DNA from 3 places in the Pseudomonas sp. SDO524_S393 genome. Region 3 is predicted to be linked to each of the others. Evidence: predicted binding sites of a transcription regulator. Region 3 holds the regulator's gene; each other region holds the start of a gene.
The links. The regulator FliA, encoded in region 3, starts transcription of late flagellar genes. The targets are predictions, from matches to a motif close to CTAAAGTTTNNNNNNNNNNNGCCGNTAA.
Positions count from the first base shown of each region.

Region 1: ACW9IB_RS06040 (methyl-accepting chemotaxis protein) is a predicted target of FliA. The motif match lies at 4,539-4,566, and genes of this name have one in related genera.
Region 2: motA (flagellar motor stator protein MotA) is a predicted target of FliA. The motif match lies at 3,196-3,223, and genes of this name have one in related genera.

Region 1 covers NZ_JBSVVZ010000008.1:93,716-105,666, forward strand. Annotated here, with positions in the region: gene ACW9IB_RS06025 (PepSY domain-containing protein) at 1-241, shown strand, start outside; gene ACW9IB_RS06030 (response regulator transcription factor) at 241-909, shown strand; gene ACW9IB_RS06035 (sensor histidine kinase) at 906-2,219, shown strand; gene ACW9IB_RS06040 (methyl-accepting chemotaxis protein) at 2,353-4,500, opposite strand; gene ACW9IB_RS06045 (Na+/H+ antiporter family protein) at 4,742-6,061, shown strand; gene ACW9IB_RS06050 (N-acetylmuramoyl-L-alanine amidase) at 6,247-7,077, shown strand; gene ACW9IB_RS06055 (methyl-accepting chemotaxis protein) at 7,197-8,876, shown strand; gene ACW9IB_RS06060 (RraA family protein) at 8,979-9,662, shown strand; gene ACW9IB_RS06065 (RraA family protein) at 9,659-10,324, shown strand; gene ACW9IB_RS06070 (pyridoxal phosphate-dependent aminotransferase) at 10,321-11,529, shown strand; gene ACW9IB_RS06075 (DUF2790 domain-containing protein) at 11,729-11,951, shown strand, end outside.
Region 2 covers NZ_JBSVVZ010000131.1:239-5,561, forward strand. Annotated here, with positions in the region: gene asd (archaetidylserine decarboxylase) at 1-700, opposite strand, end outside; gene rhdA (thiosulfate sulfurtransferase) at 716-1,531, opposite strand; gene ACW9IB_RS29145 (HDOD domain-containing protein) at 1,589-3,124, opposite strand; gene motA (flagellar motor stator protein MotA) at 3,292-4,143, shown strand; gene motB (flagellar motor protein MotB) at 4,147-5,163, shown strand.
Region 3 covers NZ_JBSVVZ010000043.1:37,943-49,893, reverse strand. Annotated here, with positions in the region: gene ACW9IB_RS18995 (flagellar motor protein) at 1-606, opposite strand, end outside; gene ACW9IB_RS18990 (protein-glutamate methylesterase/protein-glutamine glutaminase) at 606-1,742, opposite strand; gene ACW9IB_RS18985 (chemotaxis protein CheA) at 1,791-3,986, opposite strand; gene ACW9IB_RS18980 (protein phosphatase CheZ) at 4,263-5,051, opposite strand; gene ACW9IB_RS18975 (chemotaxis response regulator CheY) at 5,070-5,444, opposite strand; gene fliA (RNA polymerase sigma factor FliA) at 5,615-6,355, opposite strand; gene fleN (flagellar synthesis regulator FleN) at 6,352-7,185, opposite strand; gene flhF (flagellar biosynthesis protein FlhF) at 7,290-8,606, opposite strand; gene flhA (flagellar biosynthesis protein FlhA) at 8,619-10,733, opposite strand; gene ACW9IB_RS18950 (cold-shock protein) at 11,026-11,226, opposite strand; gene flhB (flagellar biosynthesis protein FlhB) at 11,387-11,951, opposite strand, start outside.

The sequences.
Region 1 (11,951 bases), on a different contig from region 3:
CCGCGACCTCAACCAGGATGAAGCGCTGACACTGCGCCAGCAGGGTGTGATCCTGCCGCTGGAGCAGCTGTTGCAGCAGGCGATGGCCCGTTATCCCGGGTCGCGCTTGCTGGAAGCCGAGCTTGAGAAAAAACATGGCCAGTACGCCTATGAAGTGGAGCTGGTGACCGTTGAAGGCGTGGTGCGCGAGATCAAGCTGGATGCGGCCACCGGTGCGCTGATCAAAGACGAGGAAGACTGATGCGCCTGCTGCTGGTGGAAGACAACGTACCGCTTGCCGATGAACTGCTGGCCGGTCTGCAACGCCAGGGCTATGCCGTCGACTGGCTGGCCGATGGGCGCGATGCGGTGTATCAGGGGCGCAGCGAGCCCTATGACCTGATCATCCTCGACCTCGGTTTGCCCGGGTTGCCCGGCCTTGAGGTGCTCGCGCAATGGCGCGCTGCCGCCCTGGCCATCCCGGTGCTGATTCTGACCGCGCGCGACTCTTGGGCCGAGCGCATCGAAGGGCTCAAGGCCGGCGCCGATGATTACCTGAGCAAACCCTTTCATCCCGAAGAGCTGCACCTGCGGGTCCAGGCGTTGTTGCGCCGCTCCCACGGCCAGGCCAATCAACCCACCCTGCAGGCCGCTGGGTTGCACCTGGATGAGGGACGCCAGTGCGTGTTGCGCGAAGGCGACGAGATCCAGCTGACCGCCGCCGAGTTTCGGCTGTTGCGCTATTTCATGCTGCACCCTGAGCAAATCCTGTCGAAAAGCCACTTGGCCGAACACTTGTATGACGGCGAGACCGAACGCGATTCCAATGTGCTGGAGGTTCACGTCAACCACCTGCGCCGCAAATTGGGCCGCAGCGTGATCGAGACCCGGCGTGGCCAGGGTTATCGGTTTGGTGCCGCCGCCCCATGAAGTCGATTCAGCGGCGCCTGAGCCTGGGGCTGGTCAGTGTGATGGTGATCGTCGGCGTGGTGCTGGCGCAAACCAGCCTCTGGTTGTTCGAGGCCGGGTTGCAGCGCTACCTGGAAGCCGGGCTGCGCAATGACGCCGAGAACCTGCTGGTGGCCATGGTCCGCGGGCCCAATGGCATGCAGCTGGACGAGCAACGTTTATCCCCGGCCTACCAGCGACCGTTCTCGGGGCACTATTTCCGAATCGACTTTACCGATACCCACTGGCGCTCCCGTTCCCTGTGGGACCAAGAGCTGCCGCAGCTTCCCGAGGCCGGGATCAAGGGCAACCTGCAGTTGGGGCCGGAGGGCCAGCAACTGCTGGTGTTGCGCGCGGACTACAAACGATTCGGTCGCTCGATTTCCATTAGCGTGGCCCAGGACTACACCCCGGTGCGGGAAAGTTTTCACCTGATGCGCCAGATCGGCCTGGTGCTCGGCCTGGCGGCGCTGTTGCTGGTGCTGATTCTGCAACGGGTCACGGTGCGCCGCGCGTTGCGCCCGCTGGAGACCGCGCGCAATCAGATTGCCCAGTTGCAACAGGGTCAGCGCTCGCAGCTCGACACCCAGGTACCGCAGGAACTGGAACCGTTGGTGGCCCAGATCAACCACCTGCTGGCCCATACCGAAGACAGCCTCAAGCGTTCGCGCAATGCCCTCGGCAACCTCGGGCATGCCCTCAAGACGCCGCTGGCGGTGCTGTTGAGTGCGGCCTCCAGCGACGCACTCAAGGATCATCCCGAGTTGAGCAAACTGTTGCGTGCTCAGCTCGAGCAGGTGCAACAACGTCTCAACCGAGAGCTCAACCGTGCTCGCCTGGCCGGTGAAACCCTGCCAGGTGCGCTGTTCGACTGTGAAAAGGAACTGCCCGGCCTGTTGGCCACCCTCAACATGATCCACGGCGAGCATCTGGACCTGAGTCACCAGGTCGCCCCCGGCCTGCAATTGCCATGGGACCGCGAGGATCTTCTGGAGCTGCTGGGCAACCTGCTGGACAACGCCTGCAAGTGGGCCGACGCCGAGGTGCGTGTGACGGTCAGCGAGACGTCAAACAGTTACCTGCTGGCGGTGGATGACGACGGCCCCGGCATTCCAGAGGCCCAGCGCGACCAGGTATTCAGCCGGGGGACGCGCCTGGACGAACAGATCGACGGGCACGGCCTGGGGTTGGGCATCGTGCGCGATATCGTCGAGGTGTGGGGCGGCGTGTTGCAGTTGCAGGAAAGTGAACTGGGCGGCCTCAAGGTGTTGATCGAATTGCCCAAGCGTTAGAAGCCCTTCGTATGTCGGGAACATTCCTTTTGTGGTGAGCAAGCTCGTCCTGCTCACCACAACGAGTCCATCTTCCTCAACCGGCCGCCCCACCCGGAGCAGGCCCGTTTCCACAGGGGTTGCATTTCAACCTTCAAACCCTGAACTGGTCCATCAACCCTTGCTGTTGATTGGCCAGGCTGTTCAATGCCTGGCTCACCCGCGCCGATTCGTTTGCCTGCCCGGACAGTGATTCGGTTACATCGCGAATCGTCGCCACATTGTTGTTGATCTCTTCGGCCACCGCGCTCTGTTCTTCGGCGGCACTGGCGATTTGCAGGTTCATGTCGCTGATCACCGTGACGGCATCGCCGATCTGGCGCAGCGCGGTCACGGCCTGGCCGACCTGTTCGACGCTGCCCTGGGCCTGGCGATAGCTGTTGCCCATGGCGTCGACCACCTCTTCGGTGCCGCTTTGCAGTTGCTCGATCACCAGACGGGTTTCTTCCACCGATTCCTGGGTGCGCCGCGCCAGGTTGCGCACTTCGTCGGCCACCACCGCGAAGCCGCGTCCGGCCTCACCGGCGCGAGCGGCTTCGATGGCGGCGTTGAGGGCCAGCAGGTTGGTCTGTTCGGCAATGCCGCGAATCACTTCCAGCACCGAACCGATCTTCTCGCTGTTGCCGGCCAGGCCTTCGACCTGAGCCATGGCAGTGCTCATGTCGGCTGCCAGATGCCCGATGTTGGTGGTGGTGCGGTCGATCACGGTCAAGCCATCCCGGGTGGCCCGGTCGGCATCCCGCGCCGCCTGGGCGGCCTGGGCCGCGCTGCGGGCCACGTCCTGGGCGGTGGCGCTCATTTCATGGGAGGCCGTGGCCACTTGGTCGACCTGGCGGTATTGCTGCTCCATGCCGGCGCTGGTTTCAGTGGCGATCGCGGCAGACTGGTCGGCCGTGCCACGGGCGTCCTGCACCGAGCGTTTTACCTGGGCGATGATCGGTTGCAGTTTGTCGAGGAAACGGTTGAACCAGCCGGCCAACTGGCCCAGTTCATCCCGCTTGTCGTAGGCCAGGCGGCGGGTGAGGTCGCCTTCGCCGCTGGCGATGTCTTCGAGCATGCGCGCCACGCCGAGGATCGGCCGGGTCACGCTGCGCGCCATCAACCACACCAGGATCAGGCCGACCACGGCTGCCAGCAGCCCCAGGCTCAGTTCGAGCAACGTACCACGGGTATTGTCGGCGTCCAGCTGCGCCTTGAGCGCTTCGGCCGGGCCCACCAGCACCTGCTCGGGTACATCGAGCAACACACCCCAGGCCTTGCCTTCGGGAATCGGTGTGAAAGGCGCCAGCACCTTGAGCTGATGGTCCGTGCGCAGGCTGCGGATTTGTGTGCTGCCGGCCAGGGCACTGATCAGTTGTGCGCCGCTGACGCTGTCGACCTGGTCCAGGCGCTGGCTGAGCTTGCCGGCATCCGCGCTGTAGCCGGCGAGCAGACCGGTGGGGCTGAGGATGCTGACCTGGGTCTGGCCGTCGTAGAGTTTCTGGCTGGCCTGTTGGCTTACGGCCTGCAGGCTATTGAGGTTGATGTCCACCGACAGCGATGCGATGACTTTGCCGTTGGCCTTGAGCGGAAACACGATGCTGGTCATCAGTACGTTCTGCCCGTCGATCACATAAAAATACGGTTCGATCACGCACGGTTTGAGGGTGCTGCGTGGGCAGGTGAACCAGGCATTGGCCGGTTCGCCGCTGGGGCCGATGCGGGTGTCGGCCATGTCGCTTTCCGGCAGCGCCATCGATGTGAGTGTGCCCGGCGTCGGTTGCGACCAGTACAGGGCAAAGCGGCCCTTGTCGTTGCTGCCCAGCTCTGGCTGATGGGCGAACAGTTCATCCTTGCCGTCCAGCGCATTGGCTTCGAACACCAGCGACAAGCCCAGCAGGTCGGGGTTGGCCTGCAATGCGGCTTTTACCTGACGGGTCAGGTCTTCGCGCGTGTCGAAGGCGTCGAGGAAGCGTTTTTCTGCCTGTTCGCGCAGGAACAGCACCTGCCGGGCAAAACCGTGACCGTACTGGTAGGCATCCATGAACTGGCGACGAATACCCAACGCCTGCACTTCACCCTGGGCCTCGATGCGCGCCTGGGCGGCTTCGTCGAGCATCAACATGCTGGACGCCTTGACCTGCTCCGAACTGTGATCCATGCGATACAGCGACAACCCCACCAAAAGGGTCACGATTCCCAGCAGGCACAGGCCGGCGAGCAGGGTGATTTTCCATTGAATGGACAGCTGTCTGAGGGACATCGAGGAACATCCTTAACCTGAAAACACAGAGAGCCCCTGTATCGGCCGTACTGGATCTTTCTTTATTCAAACGTTCAATTTAAACCTGAAAACGGCGCCGTTTTTTGACATGCGCCCGTGCCTGTTGCAAAGTGCGCGCCCTCTAACAAGACCTCCTTCATGCCTGCACGCTGGCTGCCACGCCCTGGCCGTCGGGCGCGGGTGTGCCTGTCTTTTATGTTTTTTGCTTGAGGTAACCATGATTAACGCAGTCATTGCCGCGGTTGGCACCATGCTGGTACTCAGCCTGTCCCGCGTGCATGTGGTCATCGCCATCATTGTCGGCGCGCTGGTGGGCGGCCTGACCGGTGGCCTGGGCATCGAGGCCACGCTCAAGGCTTTCAATGGTGGGTTGGGCGGCGGCGCCACTGTGGCGTTGTCCTACGCATTACTCGGCGCTTTCGCGGTGGCCATTGCCAAGTCCGGTCTGGCCCACGCGTTGGCCGACAAGGCACTGCTGCTGGTGGATCGCCAGGAAGCCACCGGGGGAGGCCACGTCAAATGGCTGTTGATCGGCCTGTTGTGGGCCGTGGCGATTGCCTCACAGAACATTCTGCCGATCCATATCGCGTTCATCCCGTTGCTGGTGCCGCCGCTGTTGTATGTGCTGACCAAGCTGCAACTGGATCGGCGCCTGATCGCCTGTGTGATGACGTTCGGCCTGATCACGCCCTACATGTTCCTGCCGGTGGGTTTCGGCAATATCTTCCTCAACCAGATCCTGCTGGCCAACGTGGCCAAGAGCGGCGTGGACGTCAGCCAGGTGAACGTCACCCATGCCATGGGCCTGCCGGCACTGGGCATGGTGGTGGGGCTGCTGGTGGCGGTGTTTGTCAGTTATCGCAAGAAGCGCGTGTATGACCTGGGGAAAATCGAGCGGGTCGAACAAGTGGCGGTGCAGTACAACCCGCTGACCCTGCTGGTGGCCGGTCTGGCGATTGCCTCGGCGTTCATCATTCAGCTGTGGCTGGACTCGATGATCATCGGTGCCCTGGCCGGCTTCCTGATCTTCTCGGTGTCAGGCATCGTGCGCTGGCGCGAGACCGACGACCTGTTCACTGAAGGCATGAAGATGATGGCGATGATCGGCTTCATCATGATCGCCTCGTCGGGCTTTGCCGAAGTGCTCAAGGCCACCGGCGACGTGCGTTCGCTGGTGGAGGCCTCGGCGGCTTTCATCGGCCATAGCCGTGGGATCGGCGCATTGTTGATGCTGCTGGTGGGCTTACTGGTGACCATGGGCATCGGTTCGTCGTTTTCCACGGTGCCGATCCTGGCGGCGATCTTCGTGCCGTTGTGTGTGCAACTGGGCTTCAGTCCGCTGGCCATCGTGTGCATCGTCGGCACTGCCGGTGCCCTGGGCGATGCCGGTTCGCCCGCATCGGATTCCACCCTCGGCCCCACCTCGGGCCTGAATATCGACGGCCAGCACCACCACATCTGGGACACCGTGGTGCCGACGTTTCTGCACTACAACCTCCCGCTGCTGGCCTTCGGCTGGTTGGCGGCGATGATTTTTTAACCGACTTGCCCGGCACGTCCGTCGTGATCGTTCGGCGATGACGGTTTGTGCCGCCGCCTTGTCGGAAGAAATTGGAGCTTTTGCAGGGAATTTCTGAAACTGGCCTGCATTCAATAGGGGGAGAAAGTTGGGTGGTTGATGTCCTTTATATTTCGGCGCTTCTCACCCGACGTTGAGCTACTCCGATGAAAAAATCCGCTCTTTTCTTAGCCATTTTGTTGATGACAGGCTGCGTCACGGCGTCGAAAAACCTGATTGAAAAAAACGGCTACGCCATCGATACCACACACACTTCCCCGAACCAGAACGAGCGGGTTCGCTATTTAGTGCTGCATTACACGGTCTTCAACGACAAAAACTCCCTTGCGGCGCTAACCAACGGTACCGCCAGCGCTCATTATCTCGCCTACAGCCATCCACCCACACACCACAAACTACCGGTAGCCGTACAGTTGGTGCCGGAGGAGAAACGGGCCTGGCATGCCGGCGTCAGTCAATGGGGAAATCGTGTCAATCTCAATGACACCTCCATCGGCATCGAAATTGTCAACGCTGGCTTTATTGAAGGTCCGACCGGACCAGTGTGGTTCCCCTATACGGACGCGCAGTTGGAGTTGGTCAAGCGCCTCGCGGCGGATGTGATCAAGCGTTACGCCATCGAGCCACAAAACGTTGTGGGTCACAGTGACATTGCCCCTCTGCGTAAATCCGACCCTGGGCCGCTGTTTCCCTGGCAGGCTCTCTCCGAACAAGGTATCGGCGCATGGCCAGACGCAGCGACGGTACACAAACATCTGGCCGGACGTCCTGAATCCCGATCGGTGGAAGTGAACGTTGTGCAACGAGCGCTTGCCGCGTATGGCTACACGATTCCCCAAACCGGCCTGCTGGACGAGGAAACCCGGCAAGTCATACGGGCGTTCCAGATGCATTTTCGGCCTGCGGATATCTCGGGTATCCCCGACGCCGAGACCGAGGCGATTGCATTGGCCCTGGTGGAAAAGTATTACCCCTGAAGACCGAGGCTTCCCGAGAATGAACAGCCGGCTCGTTTGCCATAGGTCGTTTGAACCCTACAGAAACCCTGCAATTGGCCGTTAACCTCTTATGCCGCAACTAATAAGAGAGAAAAGCCATGCGTCTGAGCCTGAAGGCCAAAGTCCTGTCCCTCGCCGTTGTGCCGGTGTTGCTGTTTGCCCTGGTGATCAGCCTGACCACGGTGTGGATCCTGCGCGAGCAAGCCCATAACGAGGTGGAGGAAACCCGCCAGCGTCTGCTCAACGACGCCAAGGCTACCCTGCAAAGTTATGTGGAAGTGGCCATGAGTACCATCAAGCCGCTGTATGACGCCGCCGCCCCTGGCGACACGGCGGCGCGGGCCCAGGTGGTCAAGCTGTTGTCGAACACCAGCTACGGCAAGGACGGCTACTTCTTCGGCTACGACTCCGAGACCATCCGTCTGTTCAAGGGCAACAGCCCGGACGGCGTCGGCAAGAGCTTCAAGGACAATCGCGACCCCAACGGCGTGTACGTCAACCGCGACCTGGTCAAGGTCGGCAAGGACGGCACCCACTACCTGCAATACAGCTCGACCCAGCCGGGCCAGACCGAACTGGTGCCCAAGCTCGGGTACACCGAATACCTGCCCAAGTGGGACATGGTGATTGGTACCTCGGTGAACCTCGATGGCATCGAAGCCCAGGTGGCGGTGGTGGAGGCCAAGGTCGAGAAGCGCATGGAAGGCGTGTTGCTGAGCATCCTCGGTGTGGCCGTGGTAGTGCTGCTGGTGATTGCCGCCGTGGGCATGGTGGTGGCCAATACCATTTTGCGTCCGCTGAATCTGATGAAAGCCAACCTCGATGACATCGCCGCCGGCGAAGGCGACCTGACCCGCCGCCTGGCCATCACCAGTCAGGACGAACTGGGCGATCTGGCGGGTGCGTTCAACCGTTTTGTCGACAAGATCCACGGCCTGGTGCGCCAGATCACCGAAATGACCGCCCAGCTTACCGGGCTGGTCAGCCAGGTGTCCGAGCAGGCCCAGCGTTCCGAACAGGCCATGGAGCGTCAGCGCCACGAGACCGACCAGGTGGCCACCGCGATCAACCAGATGTCTTCCGCCGCCCATGAAGTCGCGCGCAGCGCCCAGGGCGCCGCCGTGGCCGCGCAACAGACCGACACCGAAGGCCAGGCCGCCAAGCGCGTGGTGGACGGCAGCATCGCGCAGATCCATGCGCTGGTGAACGATATCCGCAGCAGCGGCGTGTCCCTCGATAGCCTGCAACAGGACGTCTCGTCGATTGTCAGCGTACTGGGGGTGATCCGCTCGATCGCCGAACAGACCAACCTGTTGGCGCTCAACGCGGCCATCGAGGCGGCTCGGGCAGGGGAGGCGGGCCGTGGGTTCGCGGTGGTGGCCGACGAAGTTCGCGCCCTGGCCAGCCGGACCCAAAGCAGCACCCAGGAAATCCAGGGCATGATCGACCGCCTGCAAAAAGGCACCGAGGCCGCTGTGGACGCCATGCGCCGCTCCAGCGATGCCGGCGACGGTACCTCGGTCCGGGCCAACGAAGCCGGGGTCTCGCTGGACACCATGGCGCAACTGATCGGCACCATCAATTCGATGAACGCGCAGATCGCCAGCGCCGCCGAGGAGCAGACCGCCGTGGCCGAAGAGATCAACCGCAGTGTGCACCAGATCGCCGTCGCGGTGGACAGCGTGGCGGATGAAACCCAGTTGGGCGCCCAGACCTCCCGCAGCCTGTCGGACCTGGGCCAACGGCTGGGGCAACTGGTGGGTCAATTCCGCATCTGATGCGTCATAGGTCAAACATATGGTTGCCTAACGTTAATACGAATATACCTATCGCACCCCCTCGGTAAGACTTGAGCCCCAACCACAACAGGGGCTCAAGTCATGTCGCTTCCCAACCTCCCACTATCCAATCTGCTTCAGCGCCTGGCTGAACTCGATACCAACACGGTGTCCGATGCGCTGGACTTCCTGCAACTGCCCGGTGCCGCCGTGGGCATTCGCCCGCTGTGGGATTGCCCCAAAGTGGTGGGCCGGGCCAGCACGGTCAAGCTTGCCCGCAAAAGCGATGCCGCCCCGGGCGTGCACCTGATTTCCCCGGTGATCGACGCCATCACCACGGATGACCGTGTGCTGGTGATCGCCGGTGGTATCGACGGGGTGTCCTGCTGGGGCGATATCATCGCCAATGCCGCCGTCGCCAAGGGCATCCGCGGTTCGGTGATCGACGGGTTCAGCCGTGATATCGACGGCAGCGCCGCCATCGGCTACCCGGTGTATGGCCGTGGCGTGACCATGGTCAGCGCGCGCAACCGCGTGGTGCAGGTGGACTCAGGCGTCACGATCAGCGTGGCGGGCGTCGAGGTGTCGCAAGACGACTACGTGATCGCCGACCGCTGCGGCACGGTGTTCATTCCTGCTGCCGTGATCGAACAGGTGCTCGACCTGGGCGAGCGCATCGCCGCGCGAGAAGCCGCCATGGTCGACGCCGTACGCAGCGGCCGTTCGGTGGCCGAGGTGATGCACGACCGCCAATTCGATGCCATCCGCGTGGAGCCTGCCCGATGAACCTTGAAGACCGGCAACTCGTCGCCCTGTTCGAAGGGCTCGACACCCCCGGCGTTTCCGACGCCATGGACAAGCTCGGCATCCCCGGCCAGTGCCTGGGCATCGCGCCGCTGGATAACTACCGGGGCACCGTGGTGGGGCCTGCGTTTACCGTGCAATACGTGCCCGCCAACACGCCACCGGGGTCGGTCGGTGACTTTATCGAGGACGTGCTGCCGGGGGATGTGGTGGTGATCGCCAACGCGGGCCGCACCGACTGCACCGTGTGGGGCGACATCATGACCCAGTACGCCGGGGCGCGGGGCATTGCCGCCACGGTGATCGACGGCGTCTGTCGCGATGTCAGCAAGGCGCTGGGGGATGGCTACCCGTTGTTCACCAAGGGCCGCTACATGCGCACCGGCAAGGACCGTGTGGAAGTGCTGGCGGTGAACCAGCCAGTGGCGATCAGCGAGGTTCGCGTGTGCTCGCGGGACATCGTCGTGGCCGACGCCAATGGCGTGCTGGTGGTGCCGCGCGGCCGCGCCGCCGAAGTGGCTCGGGTCGCCCGGCAGATCGAAGCCGTCGAAGCGCAGATCCGCGCACTGATCGAGGCAGGCAAGACCCTCAAGCAAGCCCGCGAAACCCTCGGTTATCACACACTGCAAAGGAAAGGCGCGTGAACATTCAACGGCTGAACACACGTCTGGCCCAGGCCCGGCCTTCGGCGACTTACCGCATCATCGACCGCGTGGCCGAGCGTCGTGCCGAGGGCTCAACGATCATCTCGCTGTGTGCCGGCGAGCCGGATTTCGACACCCCGGAGCACATCCGTCAGGCCGGTATTGATGCGATCCGCAACGGCCACACACGCTACACCCAGGTGGCCGGCGTGCGTGCCCTGCGTGAAGCGGTGGCGCAGAAGTTCCGCCGTGAGAACGGCCTGGAGGTGACCTGGCAAGACACGATGGTCAGCAATGGCGGCAAGCATGTGATCTACAACGCCCTGGCCGCCACCCTCAACGAAGGGGACGAAGTCATCGTGCCCGCGCCGTATTGGGTCAGCTACCCGGAAATGGTCGAGCTGTGCGGCGGTACGTCGAAGGTCGTGGCATGCGGCGCCGAGGACAGTTTCAAGCTGACGCCGGCCGCCCTTGACCGGGCGATCACCCCCAACACCCGTTGGCTGATCCTCAACTCACCCTCCAACCCCACCGGCGCGGTGTACAGCCGGCACGAACTGCGCGGGTTGGCGGACGTACTGCTCGCCCATCCCCACGTGCTGGTGCTGGCCGACGACATCTACGAACACCTGCTGTTCGACGGCCAGGCCTTTCACACCCTGGCGCAGGTCGAGCCCCGGCTGATGTCGCGGGTGCTGACCATGAACGGCGTGTCCAAGGCCTATGCCATGACCGGCTGGCGCATCGGTTTTACCACCGGGCCGCGCTGGTTGCTGGCGGCCATGGAAAAACTCCAGGGTCAGCAGACCTCGGGGGCCAGCGCGATTTCCCAGCAAGCGGCGCTGGCGGCGCTCAATGGCCCACAGGACTTTATCCAGCAGTCGCGGGCCGTTTTCGAACAGCGCCGCGACCGGCTGGTAGCCACGCTCAATGCCACCCCGGGACTTGCGTGCTTGACGCCCTCCGGCGCTTTCTATGCCTTCGCGTCCTGCGCCGGCCTGCTCGGGCGTACCACGCCTGCCGGCACGTTGTTGCACACTGACGAAGACGTGGCCCAGGCCTTGCTCGAAGAGGCCAACGTGGCGGTGGTGCCGGGCACTGCCTTCGGCCTGGCGCCGTACCTGCGCATTGCCTATGCGCTGGATGACGACTCGCTGGGCGAGGCTTGTGCAGCGATTCGCCGGTTTTGCGAGGCGACCTGCTAGAGCGTCGTCGAGGGACAACCACGGTTGGCGGATCCGGGTTGTCCCTCGGGCTTTTTGTATCGCTGTGTATCGACGGGGGCTGTGGATACGTACCGATTTACCCACGGGCTTTTTCGACACAGGCGCGATACCTCCGGGGCTTTTAATGGCTTCCAACGAGGCACACCGCCTCCAACCCTGAAGCCCGGAGATCATCGCCATGAACACCAAAGCCATCTACGCCGCCTGCCTGTTCGCTGCCCTGAACGTCTGCACCTTGTCGGCCCGCGCCGAAGCCGTCACCCCACAGACCTACAACTACGGCACTCACCTGGACATCAAGCGCGTGGTGTCGATGAGCCAGGAATCCAAGACGGTCTGCGGTGTGGTGAATGCCCGGATGACCTACCTGGACTCCCATGACAACACCCAAGTGCTCGATT
Region 2 (5,323 bases), on a different contig from region 3:
GCGCGGCTTCGTCGTAGCGGAAGGTTTTCAGCTCGCGTTTGGGCGGTGTCACCAGCCCGGCCCACACGGTTTCAATCGACGCCACGATCATCGCGCCCACCAGTACCACGGCCATCGGGCCGCGTTCAGTGTCGAACAGGCACACCACGCGTTCGTTGCGCGCAAACAGTTCCGGCACGTTTTCGGCGGTGGTCTGGTTCACCGAGAAGATGCGGCCTGGCACGTAGACCATTTCACGCAAGGTGCCGGCCAGCGGCATGTGCACGCGATGGTAGTCCTTGGGCGACAGGTAGATGGTGGCGAAATCGCCGCCCATGAACGGCGCGGCCACGGTGGCATCACCGCCCAGCAGCTCCAGCACGCTGAAGCTGTGGCCCTTGGCCTGGAACACGCGGCCATGTTCGATTGGACCGAGCTGGCTGACTGCGCCGTCTGCGGGGCTCAATACGGCACCCGGGGTTTGATCCAGCGGGCGGGCACCGTCTTTCAGGGCGCGGGTGAAGAACGCATTGAAGTGCTCGTAGGCGGTGACGTCTTCAACCAGCGCCTGGGACATGTCCACTTGATAACGCTTGGCGAACCAGGTGGTGAAGGCATTCTTGAACCAGCGCACGCGGCACTCGGCAATGCAGCCGGCCAGGCGCGACAACAAGTGATGCGGCAGCAAGTACTGGCTGAGGATGAACAACTGCTTTTTCATAACTGTCCTTAAACCTTAAATCTCGACGGGGGTGTCGGGGTGGTTGCCCCATTCGCCCCAGGAACCGGCATAACCTTTGACTCGCGGATAACCGAGCGCCTTGGCCACCAGGTAGGTGAAGCCAGAGCGGTGGTGAGTCTGGCAGTGGGTGATGATTTCTTTGTCGCGGGTCAGCCCGAGGTCTTCGAGGATCTGCGGCATGTCGCGGCGGATGCGCAGGTTGCGAGCCTTGTCCATGCCGGCGGTCCATTCGAAGTTCACGGCGCCAGGGATATGGCCCCCCTTGGCGGCCAGGACTTTTTCGCCGGAATATTCCAGCGGGCCGCGCGCGTCCCAGATCCCGAGATCGGCAGCACCCAGGCGGCTTTGCAGGTACTCGCGGGTGGCAGTGGGGCCGTCGTGCAGCGTGAGGCTGACCGGGCCGCCGACAGGTGCGGGTACGTCGGTGGAGAGCGGGTGCCGGTCTTCGAGCCAGGCCAGCAGGCCGCCGTCGAGGTAGTGGTATTTCTGATGGCCGATCACGTCGAGCATCCAGATGAAGCGCCCTGCCCAGCCGCCGCCTTCGTCGTCGTAGACCACGTAGGTGGCATCGGGCGTGTGGCCCAGCTCGCCGAAGAGTTTCTCGAGGTCGGCCTTGGCGGGCAGCAGGCCGGGTGCCGGTGGCTGGCCCAGTTGGGTGCGCTTGGGGTCAACGAAATGCGCGCCGGGGATATGCCCTTCGGCGTAGCGGGCGGCACTGGTGAGGTCCACCAGAATCAGGTGTTCGGCATCAAGGCGACCTTGCAGGTCGCTGGATTCGATCACCAGCGGCAAGCCAGAGAAGTCAGGCATGTGAGGTCTCCTGGGCACAAATGTTGGCGATAAAAGAGGGGGATTGTAGCGCAAGCATCAAACGTTGCGGTTGGTAAAGCTGTGCAGGGCTTTCTCGATGCATTGAGCGGTTTTGCCGAACGCCTGCACGGTGGTTTCCGAGAACGGACCGCCGCCCTGGTCAGCCACCATCAGCATCACCACCTTGCCATTGCAGCTCAGGGAGCGCAGCAACAAATGCTCGCCGGTGAACAGGCGGCGCAGGACGGGGGGCAGCAAGGCAGAGAACTGCACCAGGTTGTCGGGCGTCAGGCGCACCTGGGCGGGCTTTTCCAGCAGGCGTTGCAGCAGTGTGCTGTTGACCACATCGAGGCTGAGGTGGTCGGCGTCCTTCGGCAGGCCGTCGGCCTGGTGCACGCGCAAGTTGCTTTGGGCGCGGTCGGTCATCAGCAGCATCACCCGCTGCATGCCGCTGGCCACCAGTGCTTCCTTGGCGCACGTGGTCAGGTGCATGGCGTTGGCGAAGCGGCTCGGCTCCACCAGCAGTTCGGTGCAGCGCTTGCGCCATACGGCCAGGGCTTCGGCTGTGGGTGGTGGGGCCGGCAGCAGGCCGCGATGGATCTTCTGCACGTGCCAGGGCCAGATCAGCGACAGAGCCGGGTGCCAGAGGTCGGGCATCAAGGTGGTGCGCGCACTGGTCACGGCTTGCTGATGGGTTTGCTGTTGCACCTCGCCCAAGGGCTGTTGCAGGTACAGGGCGGTCAGGTACTGCCAGCGCTGAGTGTGCGGGCAGGTCCAGGACTCCTGGGCCGACATCGCCAGACCGTTGGCCAGCAGTACGGTGTTGGCCGGCTGGTTCAGCCAGCGACGCAGGTTGGGTTCGGCGTCGAGCAATTGTTGATGGCGCAGTGGGTCGTCTTCCCGGGCGATGTGCAGCGCCTTGACCAGCAGGCGCTGTTCGGTCAGCAGCAGGGTGTAGCCCTGGGAAACCCAGATCGGCAAGTGCCAGGTTTCGGTCAGCCCGATGCACAGGTCCAGCAGGCGCACGCCGAACAATTCCTGCTCGACCGCACGGGCCGGCTGGCCTTTGTGGATCACCCGCAGTTCCCACTCTTCGAGTAGCTTGGGATAGGCCACGGCCATCGGCCACAGTGGCGACAGAAACAACAGGCTGCCCCAGTGAATGTCCTGCCACAACCGCGCCAGGCGGCTGCCGAACAAACCGTTGGCTTGCTGCGAGGCGTGCTGGCTGACCAGCAGCAGTTGGCGCAGAGCCACGGGTATTTCCTGGGCCGGCACCGAGGGCAGGCGCGCCAGCAAGTCCTCGGCGCGCTTGAGGCCCAGGCGATTGAGGGCCACTTCGAGGTTTTCGGCCGGCTCCGCCAGGCTGCCATGGGTGTGGCTGTTGGCCTCGCGCATGACGCTGAGCACCAGCGCCGGGCTGCTTTGCATCAGTTCGGCAATGTCTCGCAACGAGCTGCGGCTATCGCGAATGGCTTTGCACACGCGGTCATGGCTGGCTTGGGGGACGGGCAGTAGCACGTCATCCAGGCGCTTGATCCAGGCGGCGAGTGTGGTGGGTTTTGCAGTTGGGACTTTCGTTTCATTAGCCATGATTGGGGCGCGATCATCACTTGCGGTCAACACGCCCGGAGCGGGCCGAACTGGCTTTTCGCCTTAACGGGCTATAGTCTGGCGCAGTTTTGCCGATAAGTAGAACAAGAGTTTTTCAGTTCCCCCAAATATGTCCATGAACCTGACGGCGCAAGTACTCATCTCCTATGGCTAAAATTATCGGCATCATCGTCGTCATCGCTAGCGTGCTCGGTGGGTACGTTCTGTCCCACGGTAAAATTGCCGCACTGATCCAGCCTTTCGAAGTGCTGATCATTGGTGGTGCGGCGTTCGGCGCATTCTTGCAGGCCAACCCGGGCTACATGACCCTGCATGTGGTCAAGAAATCCCTGGGCATGTTCGGTTCGCGCTTCTCCCACACCTTTTATCTGGAAGTGCTGGGGCTGATCTACGAGATCCTCAACAAGAGCCGTCGCGAAGGCATGATGGCCATCGAGGCCGACATCGAAGACGCGGCGGCCAGCCCGATTTTCGCCAAGTACCCGGCAGTGCTCAAAGACGAGCGCATGACCGCGTTCATCTGTGACTACCTGCGCATCATGTCCTCCGGCAACATGGCGCCCCATGAGCTGGAAGGCCTGTTCGACATGGAGCTTTTCAGCCTCAAGGAAGAGCTGGAGCACCCTTCCCACGCCGTGACCGGCATCGCCGACGGTATGCCCGGTTTCGGTATCGTGGCGGCGGTACTCGGTATTGTGGTGACCATGGCGTCCCTGGGTGAAGGCGATCAGAAGGCCATAGGCATGCACGTGGGTGCGGCGCTGGTGGGTACCTTCTTCGGTATTCTGGCGGCCTACGGTTTCTTTGGTCCGTTGGCGACGTCCCTGGCCCACGATGCCAAGGAAGAGGTCAACCTGTACGAAGCGATCAAGGCCTGCCTGGTGGCCTCGGCGTCCGGCATGCCGCCATCGCTGGCGGTGGAGTTCGGTCGCAAGGTGCTGTACCCGAAACATCGCCCAAGTTTTGCCGAGCTGGAACAAGCGGTTCGCGGTCGCTAAATCATGGAAAACAACCAGCCGATAATCATCAAGCGCGTCAAGCGCTTCGCTGCGGGGCACCATGGCGGCGCCTGGAAAATCGCCTTCGCCGACTTTGCGACGGCGATGATGGCGTTCTTCCTGGTGCTGTGGCTGATGTCCACCGCCACGCCTGAACAGAAGATCGCCATCGCCGGTTACTTCAAGGACCCGATAGGGTTCTCGGAAAGCGGCACGCCTTTCGTGATCGACCTGGGCGGTTCGCCGCAACTGGCGCCTGAGCGCACCATCAACCCGGAAATCAAGACCGACTCGCCCCAGGAAAAAATCCCGATCGAGCGCGACACCGTCGAGGCCATGGCCGAGCAGGTCGAGCAGGAGCGCCTGGAGTTGCTGCTGCAAGAATTGCAGACCAAGGTCGAGGAAAACCCGCAACTGTTGAAGTTCAAGGACCAGATTTCCTTCGAGATCACCCCTGAAGGTTTGCGCATCCAGATCACCGACGCCGCCAACCGGCCGATGTTCGACTCCGGCAGCGCGCGCTTGAAGCCGTACTTCGAAGACATCCTGCTGGCCATGGCCGACACCATCAAGGCGGTGCCGAACAAGATCAGCATCAGCGGGCATACCGACGCCAAGCCTTACGCGGGTCAGGGTGACTTCGGCAACTGGGAGCTTTCGGCCAACCGTGCCAACGCCGCGCGACGTGCGCTGGTAGCGGGCAGTTACCCGGACCCGCAAGTGGCGCGTGTGGTGGGTTTTGCCTCTTCGCAGCTGTTTGATCATCAAGACCCGTTCAACCCGGTCAACCGCCGGATTGACATCGTGGTGCTGACCAAAAAGGCCCAGCGTGCGATTGAAGGTGACCAAGCGCCAGTGGCCCCGACCCCAGGTGCCGGTGCGCCCGGTGAAGTGCCGGCAGATCCGAACGCTCTTCCGCCCGGGCAGGAACCCTTGCCGGCCCATGAGCTGCGGCAGAAGCTGAATCTGTTTGATGACGGTGGGGTGAAGGATCCTACGGTGCCGGGAACCGGCTCATAGAGGCGCCCTTATTGTGAATGGGCTTGTTGTGGTGAGCGGGCTTGTCCCGCGCTGGGCTGCGAAGCGGCCCCAATAAGGCTGCCGCATTTAGTCAGCGAATTCGCGGTGTCGGGTTTCAGGGCCGCTTCGCGCCCCAGCGCGGGTGTAGAACCGGACACAT
Region 3 (11,951 bases):
CGGCAGCAATACCAGGTTGGCGCTGGCCACACCGTAGATGGTGGCGACGAAGGCCACGGCGATGCCGCTGCCCAGTTGCGACGGATCCGCCAGGTTGCCCATTACATGGATCAGGCCCATCACCGCACCGATGATGCCGATGGTCGGCGCGTAGCCGCCCATGCTCTCAAACACCTTGGCCGCGTTGATGTCGCGACTTTCCTGGGTGTAGAAATCCACTTCCAGGATGCTGCGGATCGCTTCCGGCTCGGCGCCGTCCACCAGCAATTGCAAGCCTTTGCGTGCGTAGCTGTCAGGTTCGGCATCCGCCACGCCTTCCAGGCCCAGCAGGCCTTCCTTGCGCGCGGTGAGGCTCCAGTTGACCACGCGGTCGATGCCACCCGGCAGGTCGACGCGCGGGGGGAAGATGATCCACACCAGAATCTGCATCGCGCGCTTGAACGAGCTCAATGGCGATTGCAGCAGCGCGGCGCCCACGGTACCGCCGATCACGATCAGCGCCGCCGGGCCGTTGGCCAGCGCACCGAGATGGCCGCCTTCGAGGTAGTTGCCGCCGATGATCGCGACAAACGCCATGATGATGCCGATCAGGCTTAACACATCCATCAGAGACAGGCCTCCACCAGATGCTTGCCGATATCGTCCAGGCTGTAGACCGCATCGGCCAAGTCAGCCTTGACGATGGCCATGGGCATGCCATAGATCACGCAGCTGGCTTCGTCCTGGGCCCAGATGGCGCTGCCGCCCTGCTTGAGCAGGCGCGCGCCTTCACGACCATCGGCCCCCATGCCGGTGAGCACCACCGCCAGAACTTTGTCACCGTAGGACTTGGCCGCAGAACCGAAGGTGATGTCCACGCACGGCTTGTAGTTCAGGCGCTCGTCACCCGGCAGGATTTTCACCGCGCCGCGACCGTCCACCATCATCTGCTTGCCACCCGGCGCCAGCAGCGCCAGGCCCGGACGCAAGATGTCGCCGTCTTCGGCTTCCTTGACGCTGATGCGGCACAGCTTGTCCAGGCGCTCGGCAAAGGCCTTGGTGAACGCGGCGGGCATGTGCTGCACCAGCACGATCGGCGCCGGGAAGTTGGCCGGCAATTGGGTCAGCACCCGTTGCAGGGCTACCGGGCCGCCGGTGGAAGTGCCGATGGCGACCAGCTTGTAGGCCTTGCGCTTGGGCGCGGGCGAATGAGCAGCGGGCGCTGCGGCGCGCACTGGCGCCGGCGCTGGGCGTGCAGCCGGCGCAGGCGCTGGCGCGGGACGACCGAACGATGAGGCCGGTGCAGGGGCCGGTGCCGCAACGGCAGCCGGCGTCGGCGCGGGCGTACTGAACAGGCTGCGACGGTTGCTGCGGGAAATGCTGTGTACTTTCTCGCACAGCAGTTGCTTGACCTTCTCGGGATTGCGCGAGATGTCTTCGAAATTCTTCGGCAGGAAGTCCACCGCACCGGCGTCCAGCGCATCGAGGGTCACCCGAGCGCCTTCGTGGGTCAGCGAGGAGAACATCAACACCGGAGTCGGGCAGCGCTGCATGATGTGCCGCACCGCCGTGATGCCGTCCATCATCGGCATCTCGTAGTCCATGGTGATCACGTCCGGCTTCAACGCAATGGCTTGATCGATCGCCTCTTTGCCGTTGGTGGCCGTGCCGACCACCTGGATGCTTGGATCGGCGGAAAGAATTTCCGAGACGCGGCGGCGGAAGAAACCCGAATCGTCCACCACCAGGACCTTGACTGCCATAAACACTCCGTTAGGCGGGGCAGGCACTACTGCCCTGCCCCACCAGAATCAAATACGCCGAGCGGCGTAACGCTTGAGCATGCTCGGAACATCGAGAATCAGCGCGATCCGACCGTCACCGGTAATGGTCGCACCCGACATGCCCGGGGTTCCCTGCAGCATTTTGCCCAAAGGCTTGATGACCACCTCTTCCTGGCCCACCAACTGGTCGACGACAAAGCCGATGCGCTGGGTGCCCACGGAGAGAATCACCACATGGCCTTCGCGCTGCTCTTCATGCTTGGCCGATGCCACCAGCCAGCGCTTGAGGTAGAACAGAGGCAATGCCTTGTCGCGCACGATCACCACCTCCTGGCCGTCCACCACGTTGGTGCGCGACAGGTCGAGGTGGAAGATCTCGTTGACGTTGACCAGCGGGAAGGCGAACGCCTGGTTGCCCAGCATCACCATCAGGGTCGGCATGATCGCCAGGGTCAACGGCACCTTGATGACGATCTTCGAGCCCTGGCCCTTGGTCGAGTAAATGTTGATCGAGCCGTTGAGCTGGCTGATCTTGGTCTTCACCACGTCCATGCCCACGCCACGGCCGGACACGTCGGAAATCTCGGTCTTGGTCGAGAAGCCCGGAGCGAAGATCAGGTTGTAGCACTCGGTGTCGGTAAGACGGTCGGCGGCATCCTTGTCCATCACACCACGCTTGACCGCGATGTTACGCAGGATGGTCGGGTCCATGCCCTTGCCGTCATCGGTGATCGACAACAGGATATGGTCGCCCTCTTGCTCGGCCGCCAATACCACTTTGCCGTTGCGGGACTTGCCGGCGGCTTCGCGTTCTTCCGGGGTTTCGACACCGTGGTCGACCGCGTTGCGCACCAAGTGGACCAGCGGGTCGGCCAGGGCCTCGACAAGGTTTTTGTCGAGGTCGGTTTCTTCACCCACCAGTTCCAGGTTGATTTCTTTCTTGAGCTGGCGCGCCAGGTCGCGAACCAGGCGCGGGAAACGACCGAAGACTTTCTTGATCGGCTGCATCCGCGTCTTCATCACCGCGGTTTGCAGGTCGGCGGTGACCACGTCGAGGTTCGACACGGCTTTTTGCATCGCCTCATCGGCGCTGCTCAGGCCCAGGCGCACCAGGCGGTTACGCACCAGCACCAGTTCGCCGACCATGTTCATGATGTCGTCCAGTCGCGCGGTATCGACCCGCACGGTGGTTTCGGCTTCGCTGACCGGTTTTTCGGCCACCGGTGCCGGCGCGGCGCGGGCTGGAGCCGCTGCTGCGGCAGGGGCCGGTGCGGGCTTGGCCGCTGGCGCAGCGGCTTTGGCCGCCACCGGTGCCGCCGTCGCCACGGCGGCGGCCGGAGCGACTTCAGAGAACTTGCCCTTGCCGTGCAGCTCATCCAGCAGGGACTCGAACTCCTGATCACTGATCAGGCCATCGTCCGCAGGCGCTGCCGGCGCAGCAGCCGGTGCCGCCGCCGTGGCAGCGACCGCCGGCAGTGCATCGGCCGCAAAGGTGCCTTTGCCGTGCAACTGGTCCAGCAAGGCTTCGAATTCGTCGTCGGTAATGTCGGTGCTCGCCGTGGCGGCAGGCGCCGGCGGTTCCACCGCAGCCGGTGCCACTGCATCGGCGGCGAATTGGCCTTTGCCGTGCAATTGATCAAGCAGGGATTCGAACTCGGCGTCGGTGATATCTTCGCTGGCGGGCGCAGCCACCGGCGCCGCCGGCGCTTCAGCTTCGGCCTTGACCGCACTGAGGGAGTTGAGCAGTTGTTCGAACTCGCTGTCGGTCACATCCGGCTCAGGCGCGGCCACAGGCTCGGGCGCCGCTTCAGCCACCGGCGCCGCCGACGGATCGGCCGGTTCGGCGTAGCGCGCCAGGGCGGCCAGCAGTTCCGGGGTGGCGGGAGTAATCGGCGCGCGTTCGCGCACTTGGCCGAACATGCCATTGACGGCGTCCAGCGCTTCGAGAATTACGTCCATCAATTCCGAGTCGACGTGACGCTCACCCTTGCGCAGGATGTCGAACACGTTCTCGGCGATGTGGCAGCACTCCACCAGCTCATGGAGCTGGAGGAAGCCGGCGCCCCCTTTTACAGTGTGAAAACCGCGAAAAATTGCATTGAGCAGGTTCGCATCATCCGGTCGGCTTTCCAGCTCGACCAGTTGCTCGGACAACTGCTCCAAAATTTCGCCGGCCTCTACCAGGAAATCCTGAAGGATCTCTTCATCGGCGCCGAAGCTCATGTGGGTGCTCCTTTAGGTCCTGATAGCGGCAAATGACGGATCGCGTTGGAGCTGTGAGCGGGCCAGGCAAGGCGCGGAACGCGGGCAAGGGTTGTTTCCTTGCCAAGTTCCGCAACGCAGCATGGCGCGCTCACAGCTCCAACCCGGAGGGCCGGGCCCCGCAAGGCGCAAGCCGTCGTTATTCGTCGTTCATTTGGAAAAACCAAACCTCTCTCCTCATGCCTAGCCTTGCGCCTTGCGGGGCCCGGCGCGACCGTCATTTGCCGCTATCAGGACCTAAAAGCCTAAACTGGATAACAGGTCATCGACATCATCCTGACCCGATACAACGTCTTCACGTTTATCGGCATGAATCTGCGGACCTTCACCCTTGGCGAGATGTTTTTGTGGATCTTTTTCCGAGAGGATCGCTGCGCGGTCATGTTCGATCCCCGCGAAACGGTCGACCTGGCCGGCCATGAGCACCAATTTGAGCAAGTTGCTTTCCACTTCGGTGACCAGTTGGGTCACGCGCTTGATCACCTGACCGGTGAGGTCCTGGTAATCCTGGGCCAGCAGAATGTCATTGAGGTTGCTGGAAACCGTACGGTTTTCCTGCTCGCTGCGTGACAGGAACGCTTCAATCCGACGGGCCAACTCGCGGAACTCTTCCGCCCCGACTTCGCGGCGCATGAAGCGGCCCCAGTCAGCGCTGAGGGCCTGGGCTTCGCTGGCCATGCCGCTGACCAGGGGCGTGGCGTTTTCCACCAGGTCCATGGTGCGATTGGCCGCCGCCTCGGTCAGCCTGACCACATAGGACAGGCGCTCGGTGGCATCGGTAATCTGCGAAATCTCTTCAGCCTGGGGCATGTGCGGGTCAATGTGGAAATTGACGATCGCACTGTGCAGCTCGCGCGTGAGCTTGCCCACTTCCTGGTACAGGCCACGGTCACGGGTCTGGTTGAGCTCATGGATCAACTGCACCGCATCGCCGAACTGACCTTTTTCAAGGCTCTCGACCAACTGGTGAGCATGTTTTTTCAGGGTCGACTCGAAGTCTCCCTGTGACGTTTCGTTATGCTCCATAGCTCCCCCGTGGCAGCATCAGTTACCGATGCGTTCGAAGATTTTTTCGATCTTCTCTTTCAGCGCCAATGCGGTGAATGGTTTGACCACGTAACCGTTTACCCCGGCCTGGGCGGCTTCGATGATCTGTTCACGCTTGGCTTCGGCGGTCACCATCAGCACGGGAAGGCTGCGCAGTTTTTCGTCGGCGCGCACGTGGCGCAGCAGATCGATGCCGGTCATGCCTGGCATGTTCCAGTCGGTTACCAGAAAGTCGATGCTCCCGCTGTTGAGGATCGGAATCGCCGTAATGCCGTCATCCGCCTCGACCGTGTTTGTGAACCCCAGGTCACGCAACAGGTTTTTTATGATCCGCCGCATCGTTGAAAAGTCATCAACGATGAGGATTTTCATGTTCTTGTCCAATTCGACCTCCAAGCAGTCTTAAACGCGCCCAGCACCTGGACGCGCCATTTCAATCAACAGGCATTACACAAAAAGGACTGCCGGTGGCACCACGGGTCGGTTCCGCAAAGGTCAACGCCCCTCACGGCCTCGTCTGCAGTGCTCCCCAACACTGCCTGTCAGCGCGCTCGCCACTCTCCCAGACGCCCCCGCAAACGGGCGGCGCACTGGCTATGCAACTGGCTGACCCGCGATTCGCTGACCCCCAGGACCTCACCGATTTCCTTGAGGTTCAGCTCTTCGTCGTAGTACAGCGCCAACACCAGCCGCTCACGCTCCGGCAAATTGGCAATCGCGTCCGCCAGCGCGCCCTGGAAGCGTTCGTCTTCAAGGTCGCGCGACGGCTCAAGATGAGCACTCGCGCCGTCCTCGTGCAGCCCTTCGTGTTCGCCGTCCTGCAACAGGTCGTCGAAACTGAACAGGCGGCTGCCCAAGGTATCGTTCAAAATCCCGTAGTAATCGTCGAGACTCAATTGGAGTTCGGCAGCAACTTCATGATCTTTAGCGTCACGGCCGGTTTTTGCTTCAATTGCGCGAATTGCATCACTGACCATGCGCGTATTGCGGTGCACCGAACGCGGCGCCCAATCGCCCTTGCGCACTTCATCGAGCATCGCGCCACGGATGCGAATACCCGCATAGGTCTCGAAACTCGCACCCTTGCTCGCGTCGTATTTGGTCGACACTTCGAGCAGGCCGATCATGCCCGCCTGGATCAGGTCTTCGACCTGGACGCTGGCAGGCAGGCGCGCCAGCAAGTGGTAGGCGATACGCTTGACCAGCGGCGCATAGCGCTCGATCAACTCGCCTTGGCTGTCACGGGCAGACTTCTTGTACGCGTTGTAGCCAGTCGCTGTCATAGCACGGGTCCTGCGCTCGTCTGATGCACCAATCGCTCGACGAAAAACTCCAGATGCCCGCGCGGGTTGGCAGGCAACGGCCAGGTATCGACCTTCTGGGCAATCGCCTTGAACGCCAGCGCGCACTTGGAGCGGGGAAACGCTTCGTAGACTGCACGCTGCTTCTGCACAGCCTTGCGCACACACTCGTCGTAGGGCACAGCGCCGACGTATTGTAGGGCGACATCGAGAAAGCGGTCCGTGACCTTGGTCAATTTGGCGAACAGGTTGCGACCTTCCTGCGGGCTCTGGGCCATGTTGGCGAGCACACGGAAGCGGTTCATGCCGTAGTCACGGTTGAGCAGTTTGATCAGGGCGTAGGCGTCGGTGATCGAAGTGGGCTCATCGCACACCACCAGCAACACTTCCTGGGCGGCGCGCACGAAGCTGACCACGGACTCGCCGATCCCGGCAGCGGTGTCGATCACCAGCACATCCAGGTTGTCACCGATATCGCTGAACGCCTGGATCAGGCCGGCATGCTGCGCCGGACTCAGGTGCACCATGCTCTGGGTGCCGGAGGCCGCCGGCACGATACGAATGCCGCCTGGGCCCTGGAGCAGCACATCGCGCAGCTCGCAGCGCCCTTCGATCACATCGGCAAGGGTGTGTTTGGGCGTCAGTCCCAGCAGAACGTCGACGTTCGCCAGCCCCAGGTCAGCGTCCAGCAGCATGACGCGACGGCCAAGCTCTGCCAGCGCCAGGGACAAATTCACTGACACGTTAGTTTTCCCGACGCCACCTTTGCCGCCGGTCACCGCGATCACCTGTACGGGATGCATGCTGCCCATTTTATTTCTTTACCTTGTCTTGCTTAGACGCAGGCTACATGGCTTGGCCGCGTGAATCGCTTGCAGACCATCGATGTAGATACATTGCACTGTGTTCATAGTGCTCAGCCCACCCGTTTGGCCGGGCTGTGGTACAGATCAGCGAACATGTCGGCCATCGCTTCCTCGCTAGGCTCATCTTGCATTTGTACGCTGACGGCACGGCTGACCAACTGATGACGGCGCGGCAGATGCAGATCATCCGGGATCCGCGGCCCGTCGGTCAGGTAGGCGACCGGTAGTTCATGGCTGATGGCCAGGCTCAACACCTCGCCCAGGCTCGCGGTTTCATCGAGCTTGGTGAGGATGCAACCGGCCAGGCCGCAACGCTTGTAGCTGTGATAAGCAGCGGTAAGTACCTGTTTTTGACTGGTGGTTGCAAGCACCAGGTAATTTTTCGACTTGATGCCACGCCCGGCCAGGCTTTCCAGTTGCATGCGCAATGCCGGATCGCTGGCTTGCAGGCCGGCGGTGTCGATCAGCACCACGCGCTTGCGCAGCAGCGGGTCGAGGGCATTGGCCAGGGACTGGCCCGGGTCGACATGGGTCACCGGCACATTGAGAATGCGCCCCAGGGTCTTGAGCTGTTCCTGCGCACCGATACGGTAGCTGTCCATGCTCACCAGCGCGATATTCTGCGCGCCGTACTTGAGCACATAACGGGCGGCCAGCTTGGCCAGGGTGGTGGTCTTGCCCATGCCGGCCGGGCCGACCATGGCGATCACGCCGCCCTCTTCGAGGGGTTCGATTTCCGGGGTGACGATCATCCGCGCCAGATGGGCCAGCAGCATGCGCCAGGCCTGGCGGGGCTCTTCGATTTCGGTGGTCAGCGCCAGCAGGTCGCGGGACAACGGGCCGGACAAGCCGATGCGTTGCAGGCGGCGCCACAGGTTGGCCTGTTGCGGTTTGCTGCCTTGCAATTGGGTCCAGGCCAGCGAGCCCAGTTGCACTTCCAGCAGCTCGCGCAGGCCGTTGAGTTCAAAGCGCATCGAGTCGAACACACGCGGGTCCACCGTCGGCGCGGGGGCAGGCGCGGCGGGACGCGGCGGCTCTTTGAAAGTCGGTTCCACCAGCGGCTCGGCAGCAGTCAGCGGCAGGCCGGCGAACAGCTGGCGATTGGTGGTCGCGTCGCTGTCGCCACGCATGCTCAACTCGGCCTGGGCCGAAACGATGCGCGAAGCGGTCTTGCGCAACTCGTCTTCGAGTTCCATGTTCGGCACACGCGGCGCCAGGGCCTGGGGGGTGTAATCCAGGGCAGCCGTCAGCTCCACACCGCCGGCAATACGACGGTTACCGATGATCGCGGCATCAGCGCCCAGCTCATCACGCACCAGTTTCATGGCCTGGCGCATATCGGCGGCGAAAAAACGCTTAACTTGCATAACCCACTACCCTCAGCCGTTGGGCCCTACTGTCGCGACGATAGTCACTTGCTTGTTGTCAGGAATTTCCTGATAAGCCAAAACGTGCAAATTCGGTACTGCCAGACGCCCAAACCGCGACAACATCGCCCGGACGGGGCCCGCCACCAGCAGAATCACCGGTTGGCCCTGCATTTCCTGGCGTTGCGCGGCGTCGATCAACGAACGCTGCAGCTTCTCGGCCATGCTTGGCTCCAGCAGAACGCCCTCTTCCTGGCCTTGTCCTGCCTTCTGGATACTATTGAGCAATATTTGTTCCAACCTGGGTTCCAGGGTGATCACAGGCAGCTCGGAGTCAAGCCCTACAATGCTTTGCACGATTGCGCGGGACAAGCCGACACGCACCGCCGCCACCAGAGCGGCAGTATCTTGACTCTTGGCGGCATTGTTGGCGATGGCCTCAGCAATGCTGCGAATGTCGCGTACCGGCACCTGTTCGGCCAGCAAGGCTTGCAGCACCTTGAGCAACTGCGACAGCGTGAGCACGCCCGGCACCAGCTCTTCGGCGAGTTTTGGCGAGGCTTTGCCGAGCAAGCCCATCAATTGCTGGACTTCCTCGTGGCCGATCAGCTCGTGGGAGTGCTTGTAGAGAATCTGGTTGAGGTGCGTGGCCACCACGGTACTGGCGTCCACCACGGTGTAACCCAGGGACTGCGCCTGGCTGCGCTGGCTGATTTCGATCCAGACCGCGTCCAGGCCAAAAGCCGGATCTTTGGCGGTAATGCCGTTCAGGCTGCCGAACACCTGGCCCGGGTTGATCGCCAGCTCGCGGTCCGGGTAGATCTCGGCTTCGGCCAGGATCACCCCCATCAGGGTCAGGCGATAGGCGCTGGGGGCCAGGTCGAGGTTGTCGCGAATGTGCACGGTGGGCATCAGGAAGCCCAGGTCCTGCGACAATTTCTTGCGCACCCCCTTGATCCTCGCGAGCAATTGGCCGCCCTGGTTGCGGTCCACCAGCGGAATCAGGCGATAGCCCACTTCCAGACCGATCATGTCGATCGGGGTTACGTCGTCCCAGCCCAACTCCTTGGTTTCCTGGGCGCGGGCCGGCGACGGCAGCAGTTCCTGCTGGCGCGCAACCTCTTGCATGGCCTTGACCTTGATCGCGTGCTGCTTCTTCCAGAACAGGTAAGCGGCGCCGCCGGCCAACGCGGCCATGGTGAGGAACGATACGTGGGGCATGCCCGGCACGATGCCCATGATTGCCATGATGCCGGCGGCGACGGCCAGCGCCTTGGGCGATGCGAACATCTGCCGGCTGATCTGCTTGCCCATGTCTTCGGAGCCCGAAGCACGGGTCACCATGATCGCCGCCGCTGTCGATAACAACAGTGATGGCAATTGCGCCACTAAACCGTCACCGATGGTCAGCAAGGCGTACACCTTGCCCGCATCGCCGAAGGTCATGCCGTGCTGGAAGATACCGACCGCCATGCCGCCGATCAGGTTGATGAACAGAATCAACAGACCGGCAATGGCGTCACCGCGCACGAATTTGCTGGCACCGTCCATGGAACCGTAGAACTCGGCTTCCTGGGCCACTTCCGCGCGACGGGCCTTGGCCTGGTTCTGGTCGATAAGGCCAGCGTTGAGGTCGGCGTCGATTGCCATCTGCTTGCCGGGCATCGCATCGAGGGTAAACCGCGCGCTCACCTCGGAGATCCGCCCGGCACCCTTGGTCACCACGACGAAGTTGATGATCATCAGGATGGCGAACACCACGATACCGACCACGTAGTTGCCGCCGATCACCACCTCACCGAAGGCCTGGATCACCTTGCCGGCGGCGGCGTGGCCGTCCTGGCCGTGGAGCATGACCACGCGGGTGGACGCCACGTTCAGCGCCAGACGCAGCAGGGTCGCCACCAGAAGGATCGTGGGGAATACCGCAAAGTCCAGCGGCCGCAGGGCGTACACACACACCAGCAGCACCACGACAGACAGGGCAATGTTGAACGTGAAGAATACGTCCAGCAGGAACGGCGGCATCGGCAACATCATCATTGCCAGCATGACCAGCAACAACAGCGGCACACCCAGATTGCCCCGCGAGAGGTCAGTCAGGGTGCCACGGGCCGTGCTGAGCATTTGAGAACGTTCCACCGGTATTCCTCGTGTCCTTGAAGCAAACTTTTGACGCCGAGAGGCGTCCTGGAGGCGCTATTGCAAGAAGCCTTCCAACTTTTGCTCTTCAGATCGGAACCCCTTGTTTCCGGGGCGGCACAGCTGACAACGAGGCTGCCTGACCCACCGCCTTCGTAGCCTCGCCGGGGCTCGACAACTCCCACAGGGGATTGGCAGTGGCTGGAAGAACGCTGCCACCAGGGACATCGCGCCGCTTGTGGGAGCTTTGCCTGCGAAGACGGCGACACAGCCGCCGCTAGATAAGCGTGATGTTGACCGCAAACACACCCTCGCGGCGGTTGATTCTCCCCAGTCGCACTCGCAGGCCCTTTCTGAGCCAGATCCCGCGCGAGCTGATGAGATCCACTTGCACGCAGTCTTCCCCATTATCCAGTGCAATCCAGCCCTTGCCGGTTGCCCGGCAATAACAGCTGACCGTGCCCGTCACAACTTCCATCCAGCATTCCCCTGCATCTTTTAACCACTTCTGCGCAGTCCATAGCGCCATGGAATCGCGGGCGGGCAATGCTGGCTACTGTCAAAGTTGACAGGTCTCAGGGACTTTCGGATAAATGGCACGGTGTCAATTTGACAGCGCGCAAAGGCGTCAAAAATCCTCAGGAATCGCGGCGCAGGTCAGGCGGGATCGGCAGGTCTTTGAGCGGATCCGGGCGCTTGCCCTTGCCTGCACGGTATTGGCGGATCTGATAGACATATGCCAGCACCTGGGCCACGGCCAGGTACAGACCGGCGGGGATTTCCTGGTCCAGGTCGGTGGAGTAGTAGATCGACCGCGCCAGCGCCGGCGACTCCAGCAGCAGGATGTCGTTGGCCACGGCGATTTCGCGGATTTTCAGCGCGGTGAAGTCGGCGCCCTTGGCCAGCAGCATCGGCGCCCCACCCTTTTCCGGGTCGTACTTGAGGGCCACGGCGTAGTGGGTCGGGTTGGTGATGACCACATCGGCGTCGGGCACCGAGGCCATCATCTTGCGCTGGGACATTTCTCGCTGGAGCTGGCGAATGCGCTGCTTGACCTCGGGGCGACCTTCCTGGTCCTTGTGTTCGTCGCGCACTTCCTGCTTGGTCATCAGCAGTTTCTTGTGGCTTTCCCATAGCTGGATCGGTGCATCCACCGCCGCGATGATGATCAGCCCGGCCGCCATCCACAGCGAGCTCCAGCCC